DNA from 2 places in the Arthrobacter nitrophenolicus genome. Region 1 is predicted to be linked to the other one. Evidence: predicted binding sites of a transcription regulator. Region 1 holds the regulator's gene; the other holds the start of a gene.
What was found. Region 1 encodes LexA, which represses DNA repair genes until DNA is damaged. Its sites were predicted from a motif close to TCGAACANNTGTTCGA; they were not measured.
Positions count from the first base shown of each region.

Region 1 (3,407 bases):
TCAACAATGACGATGGTCTGGCTTTCTGCTCCGGCCTCGTAAACGGCCTCCACGACATCCAGACCCAAGCCGGTGCCGGTGGGGTTGTTGGGTGAGCAGAGGAAGACGATGTTGGGCCGGAGTTCCTTCACCTGGCGGGCCGCGGATTCGGCGCTGAGTCCATAATCAGCGGCGCGTTCACCCTTGATGTATTCGGTGTCCGTTCCGCTGGCCAGCAGCGGATACATGGAATACGTGGGCGGGAAGCCAAGGGCTGTACGGCCGGGACCACCGAACGCCTGGAGGATCTGCTGAAGCACTTCATTGGAGCCGTTGGCGGCCCACAGGTTGGACTCGTCCAGTCCGTGGCCCAGGTACTCCGCCAACGCCCGGCGGAGGTCGGTGAACTCCCGGTCCGGATAGCGGTTGAGGCTGGTGGCGGCCTCTGCCACGGCTTCGGTGATGGCGGTCCTCACGTCGGCCGGAACGCCGTGCGAGTTTTCGTTCACGTTCAAGAGGATGGGAACATCCAGCTGGGGCGCCCCGTAGGGGGTCAGCCCGCGAAGGTTGCTGCGGAGGGGAAGCCGGTTCAGACGTTCTAGCTGGTCATTCACCTGAACAGTTTAGTGGCCGTCCCGGCGACCGGAAAATGTGACAGCCCGTGTTCGCGCTGGGCGTGCGGCCAGCGGCAACCCACGCCTGGGCGCACACTGGCGCGGCCGCTGCCTCAGCTGGTGGGGACGTACAACTGCTGGCCGGGCAGGACCGCCCCTGCTGGGAGGTTGTTCAGCTGGACGATGTCAGCAACCACATCGCGGGCGTCACGGCCAGGGGCGACAGTTCCGGCGATGGACCACAACGACTGTCCGGACTGGACTGTCACGGTCACCGTGGGGGTCACCGTGAGGTCTTCAGCAGTATCGGAGGCCTTGGCCGGCGAGTTGAAGAACCCTGCCAGGGACAGCAGCAGGGCCGCCAGCAGCACGAGCGGGATACCGATCAGGACGATCTTTCCCCGCCGGGTCAGCCGAAGGGGAGGCAGGGGCGCCGGGCCGTCCGGGGTTCCAGGCCGGGCGTGCTGCAAAGCCTGCCGGGCAGGGACCCGCGGAGCGTTGGCCTGCGAAGCGGATATAGCTGACATGTCTGAGCCCTCCTGGACCATACTGTGCTGCCTGGGAACAACCGTGCTGTGTTGCCTGTACTGCCTGTGCTGCCTGTGCTGTGTTGCCTGTAGTGCCTGTGCCGTGGTGCCGGTACTGCCTGTACTGCCTGTACTGCGTTGCCATGCGGGTACAGCCTGCCCGGCACCACTGACATTCCGGCTTCCGCATTCGAACGGCTTTCGAACACTGGCAACTTGACTAGAACACATATTCGAACTTTGCCTCTCCAGTTTTAGCACCTATTAACGAATAATGTCGAGACTCGCTAGAACAAATGTTTGAAAAAGCCATGTGGCTGGCCTAGCTTTGAAACAGGAAACAACCACCCTTGAAGTTGATCAGCAGGGTCTGACAAAAGGGCAAGTCACCCAGTCCGGAGCGTTGGAAAGCCCGGTGGCAACCGAAAGGCATTGGCGAATATGGCAGCAGCAGCCACCGGGGGCAGGGCAGCCTCGCAGCCGAAAAGGGCCGCAAAGGGGCTCACGCCGCGGCAGAAGAAAATCCTGGAAACCATCCAGCGCTCGGTCAACGAGAACGGCTACCCGCCCTCGATGCGCGAAATTGGCGACACCGTGGGCCTGGCCAGCCTGTCCAGCGTCACCCACCAGCTCTCCCAGCTGGAGAAGCTGGGCTATCTCCGCCGGGATCCGAAGCGGCCCCGGGCCATGGAGGTGCTCACGCCCCTCACGCTTGATGGCGGACCGGCAAAGGCTGCCGGTCCTTCGGCTTCACTGCCCCCGGACGCGGGTGCCAGAGTGACGGAGCTTCCCACCGCCGTGGACACCGCCATGGTTCCCCTGGTGGGCCGGATTGCCGCCGGCGGGCCCATCCTGGCCGACCAGCTGGTGGAGGATGTCATGCCGCTCCCCCGCCAACTGGTGGGACAGGGTGAGCTGTTCATGCTGCGGGTGGCGGGCGATTCCATGGTGGACGCCGCCATCTGCGACGGTGACTGGGTGGTGGTGCGGCGCCAGGCGGATGCCGCCAATGGCGATATTGTCGCAGCCCTCCTGGACGACGAGGCCACGGTGAAGACGTTCCGCCAGCGTGACGGCCACACCTGGCTGCTCCCGCAGAACACCCAGTACGAACCGATTCTGGGCGACCATGCCACCATCATGGGCAAAGTGGTCTCGGTCCTGCGCTCCCTCTAGGGAGAGCGGAACCAACAACTCCAGGGTTCGAAAAAGACGGCACCTTCCCGGGTCACGGGAGGGTGCCGTCTTTCAGTGGGCCTCCGAGGCCAGTCGTTCAAGGGCTGATATCGCTGTCTTCCGGTCCGTCGTGGCCCAGAACGGGGGCAGTGCCGCCCGCAGGAACCCGGCGTAGCGTTCGGTTGCCAGGCGCGAATCCAGCACGGCCACCACTCCCCTGTCGCCGGTGGACCGGATCAGCCGGCCTGCCCCCTGGGCCAACCGGATGGCGGCATGGGTGGCGGACACCGACATGAACCCGTTGCCGCCTGCCTGCGCCACCGCCCGGGACCGCGCCGTCATCAGGGGATCATCAGGCCGCGGGAACGGGATGCGGTCGATGACCACCAGCCGGCACGATCCGCCCGGGACGTCTACTCCCTGCCACAGGGACATGGTGCCGAACAGGCAGGTGTCCGGTTCGTCGGCAAACTGCTTGACCAGGGCCGTCATGGTGGAATCGCCCTGGCAAAGGACTGTCACGCCGAGCTTGGGACGCAGCGCCTCAGCCGCTTCCTCGGCGGCACGCCGCGAGGAGAACAGGCAGAGCGCCCCGCCGCCGGATGCCCGGATGAGCGCCTCCAGCTCGGCCAGCGACTCGGGCGATGCGCCCCGGCCCGGCTTGGGCAGGTGGCCGGCAACGTACAGGATGCCCTGCTTCGGGTAGTCGAAGGGCGAGCCCACGTCCACGCCGGTCCAGGAGGGGGCGCCCTCACCTACCAGCCCAAGGCCGCCTGCGGCGGGCTCGAAGGCCGATCCGATGGCCAGGGTGGCGGATGTCAGGATCACGGTGTGATCGGCAAAGAGGCCCTCCCGCAGCCGGCCTGCCACGGACAGCGGCGCAATGTTGACCAGTACGGGCGCGGACTCGTCAGGCTGCGAGTACCCCTGGCCGGGATCGAAGGAGCTGGCGCGGGAAAACCACACCACCTCCCGATTGTCCCGGGCCGCGATCAGCCGTTCGCACAATTCCAGGATCAGCATCAGGCGGGACCGCGCAAGCTGCCTCCCGCCGTCGGGCGTTGTGTTGCTGTCGCCCTTGGAATCGGACAGCGCCGCGCGGCACGCCTCA
Region 1 covers NZ_CP174504.1:3,319,168-3,322,574, reverse strand. The annotation lists gene ACJJV6_RS15360 (histidinol-phosphate transaminase) at 1-593, opposite strand, end outside; gene ACJJV6_RS15355 (LysM peptidoglycan-binding domain-containing protein) at 707-1,120, opposite strand; gene lexA (transcriptional repressor LexA) at 1,562-2,296, shown strand; gene ACJJV6_RS15345 (ATP-dependent DNA helicase) at 2,369-3,407, opposite strand, start outside.

Region 2 (3,407 bases), 620 kb from region 1:
ATAGCCGCTGTAGCCGCCCCACGGCTGGGTCACCGGTTCGGCGACGACGGCGGCGCCCGCTGCTGCCGCCTCGGCCATCACCTGGTCCACTTCCTCCGTGCTGCCAAGGTTGTGGCTCAGGGTGATGCTGGGGACCGGGCCGGGGGCGCTGACGCCGGCTTCCGCCTGCATCTGGCCCGCGTCCCAGAGTGAGAGCACCAGGCCATGGTTGACCTGGATGAACACCACGTCCCCGGGAACCTCCTTGTGGACCGGCCAGCCCAGGCCATCCACGTAGAACGCCCTGGACGCTGGAACGCTGCGGACGCCCAATGAAATGAAGTCGACTCTTGGCTGCATGCTTCGATACTGTCAGACGATGGCAACTATTCAAGGAAACGATCGGGACGCTTTGGCCGATAAGGAACAGCTCGCTGCCGTCCGGGTTGCTGTGGATGAGGTGGATGACCAGATTGTCACCCTCATCGCCCGCCGCGAACGGCTGATCCGCATCGCCGGCACCCTGAAGGGCGACGACGCGGAGGTCCGTGCGCCCGACCGCGTGGAACGGATCATCGAACACGTCCGCTCGGCGGCTGAGAAGAAGGACATTGACCCGGACATCGTGGAATCCACGTACCGGGCCATGATCTCGGGCTTTATTGAACTCGAGATGCGGGTCCACAAAGAATCCAGCTGACCGCCCGCGCCAGGGCAAAAAAAGTCCGGGCAAGAAAAACCCCGGGCAACAAAAAGAGGAAGCCTTACAGGGCTTCCTCTACCGGGACGCCGTGCTGGAACTCCCGGCCGTCCGCCTCGCTGAAGGCGGAGATGACATGCCCCTGGCCGAGTCCATTGATGGCGGCCTTGGGGAAATGCCCGGTGATGGTGCTGTCGGAGTGGGTTACGCCGGACAGGTCATAGTTCTCCTCGACCCCCTGTTCGCGGTTGAACGAGTAGAAGGCAATGGCCTCCCCGTTCATGAACTCGATGCACAGCCGCCGCTGCGACGAATAATCCGGGGTGGCACCGACCAGTCCCACCACGTATGCGCCGGATCCGGGAATAGTGCCGTCGATATCGAAGGTGGCCACGAGGGTGGAGTCCTGTGCTTTGAGGCTTGCCTGCTTGAGGAGTGCGTCTTGGGTATCCATGGCTCCATCCTGCTCCCTGCTTTACGCTCCGTCCACCCCCTTGTCCGGTAACGGCGGGGAAGCCCTGCTGCCCATTTCTATGCATCAGGCTGAACCCGGCGTAGACTTGAACTGTTCGAACACATATTCGAATAGGGTCAGGTTATTCCGGGAGGCGGCATGGGCATGTTCAGCGAATCCGTTGATGTCCTGTGCTCGCCGGAAGGCCAGCCTGTAAGCCTTACCTGGGGCGGCCGGTCCTACGATGTCTGCGCCGAACCAATGCGCTGGTATGAGCGGCGGCAGTGGTGGGCAGAGGACAGCAGGGCACCCCTGGGGAGCGGCCCCGGGATAGTGGACCATGAAATCTGGCGGGTGCAGGTATTGCCTGCCCCGGACGGCGCCGCCGGCAGCAATGCCACCGAAGAACCGCTGACCCTTGACCTTTCCCGCCATATCCGCAGTGGCCGCTGGCGGCTCCTGCGGATCCATGATGCCCTCCGGCCCAGAACAGCATGAGCTTCACGCACCTTCACGTCTCCACCGCCTTCAGCGCCCACTATGGGGTTTCCTGGCCGGATGAACTGGCGCAGGCCGCCGCAGCGGACGGTGCCACTGCCCTTGCCTGCACCGACCGGGACGGCTTGTACGGAACCATCAAGCACCTCAAGGCCTGTATGGCTGCAGGCCTTGATCCCATCGTGGGAGTAGACCTTGCGGTCCTTGACGACGACGGCGACCACCGCACCCAGGTGGCAGGCAGGGTGGTTGTCCTTGCCCGCGGGCACAACAACGGCGCGGGCTACCGTGCCTTGTGCCGCCTGATCTCAGACGCCCATGCCCGGACAACGGGAAAAGCCGGGGGAGCGGTGCCCGTGGCCTTGACACGTGCAGAACTTGCCTCCCGGACACTTGATCCGCACACCCTCAAGCCGGTACTGACTGTCCTGATCGGCCCGGATTCGGATGTCGGCCGGGCGATGGGAGGCCGGCGTTATCTCCGCCCGCGCACCCTCTTCAAACAATGGCTGGATGCCATGCCGGGCGGGACTGTGGTGGCTGAGATCGTCTCCCAGCTCAGCGCCCCGGGGTCACCATTGAGCACTGCCCACGCAGTCCGCATGCTCCGGCTCGCCGAGGAACACCACGTGCCGGCGATCCTGACCAACGCTGTCCGGTACTGCGCTGCGGACGGCGCCCCCACGGCTGACGTTCTGGATTCGGCCAGGACCCTGAAATCGCTGCCGGAGCTCGCCAGCGAACCGCTGCTCCAACCCACCGGCCAGGGCTGGCTGAAGTCGGCTGACCAGATGCTCCTGCTCGGCAAGGAAATCATCGCTGCGGCAGGATACGGTGCCGCTGACCTGAAACAGCTGATGACGCAGACCGAGGCGCTCGCGGACCTGTGCCGGATTGATCCTGCCTCAGACATGGGGTGGAAACAGCCCGTGGTGCCGGAGGCCGCCGTGCTGGGAATCAGCCAGGAACCGCACCAGGAACTCGTGGAGCGTTGCAACGCAGGGATAGGCAGGCGCTTTCCAGGCATTAGCGGGGCTGCAGAAAAATCCATGGTTTCCCGGCTGGAGCATGAACTGGGCATCATCCGGAACCTCGGATTTTCCTCCTACTTCCTGACAGTGGCCGAAGTGTCCAGGATGATCCAGGACATGGGCGTCCGGGCTGCGGCCCGCGGATCCGGCGCTTCCAGCCTTGTGAATTACCTCATCGACGTCAGCCACGTGAACCCCCTCCAGCATGACCTGATCTTCGAGCGCTTCCTCTCCCAGGACCGGGCCACCCTTCCGGACATCGACATCGACGTAGAAAGTGCCGAGCGCCACAACGTCTACCGGCGGATTTTCGAGCGGTTCGGTTCCGAGCGCGTCACGCTGATGAGCATGCAGAACGGCTACCGGGCCAGGGGAGCGGTACGCGACGCCGGCATGGCCCTTGGCATGGATGACGGCGAAGTGGGGGAGATCGCCAAGCAGCTGTGGCGCTTCTCAGCCCGCAAGTTCCGTGAAGCGCTGCAGGAAAAACCCGAACTCCGGGAGTTTGCCGGAAGGGTTGAGCAGCGCGACGCCGACGGCAACCAACAGCTGGATCTGCTGGTGGACCTGACCGAACGCCTTGACCGGCTGCCCCGCCATATCTCCATGCATCCCTGTGGCGTGATCCTCGGCGACGCAACCCTCCTGGACCGCACCCCGGTCCAGCCGAGCGGGCTGGGGCTGCCCATGAGCCAGTTCGACAAGCACGACATGGACCCCATGGGCATGCTTAAGCTCGATGTCC
Region 2 covers NZ_CP174504.1:3,940,076-3,943,482, reverse strand. The annotation lists gene ACJJV6_RS18190 (VOC family protein) at 1-339, opposite strand, end outside; gene ACJJV6_RS18185 (chorismate mutase) at 359-679, shown strand; gene ACJJV6_RS18180 (hypothetical protein) at 744-1,133, opposite strand; gene ACJJV6_RS18175 (DUF6504 family protein) at 1,293-1,631, shown strand; gene ACJJV6_RS18170 (DNA polymerase III subunit alpha) at 1,628-3,407, shown strand, end outside.
Region 2: the regulator LexA is predicted to act here: its motif matches at 1,249-1,264, upstream of ACJJV6_RS18175 (DUF6504 family protein).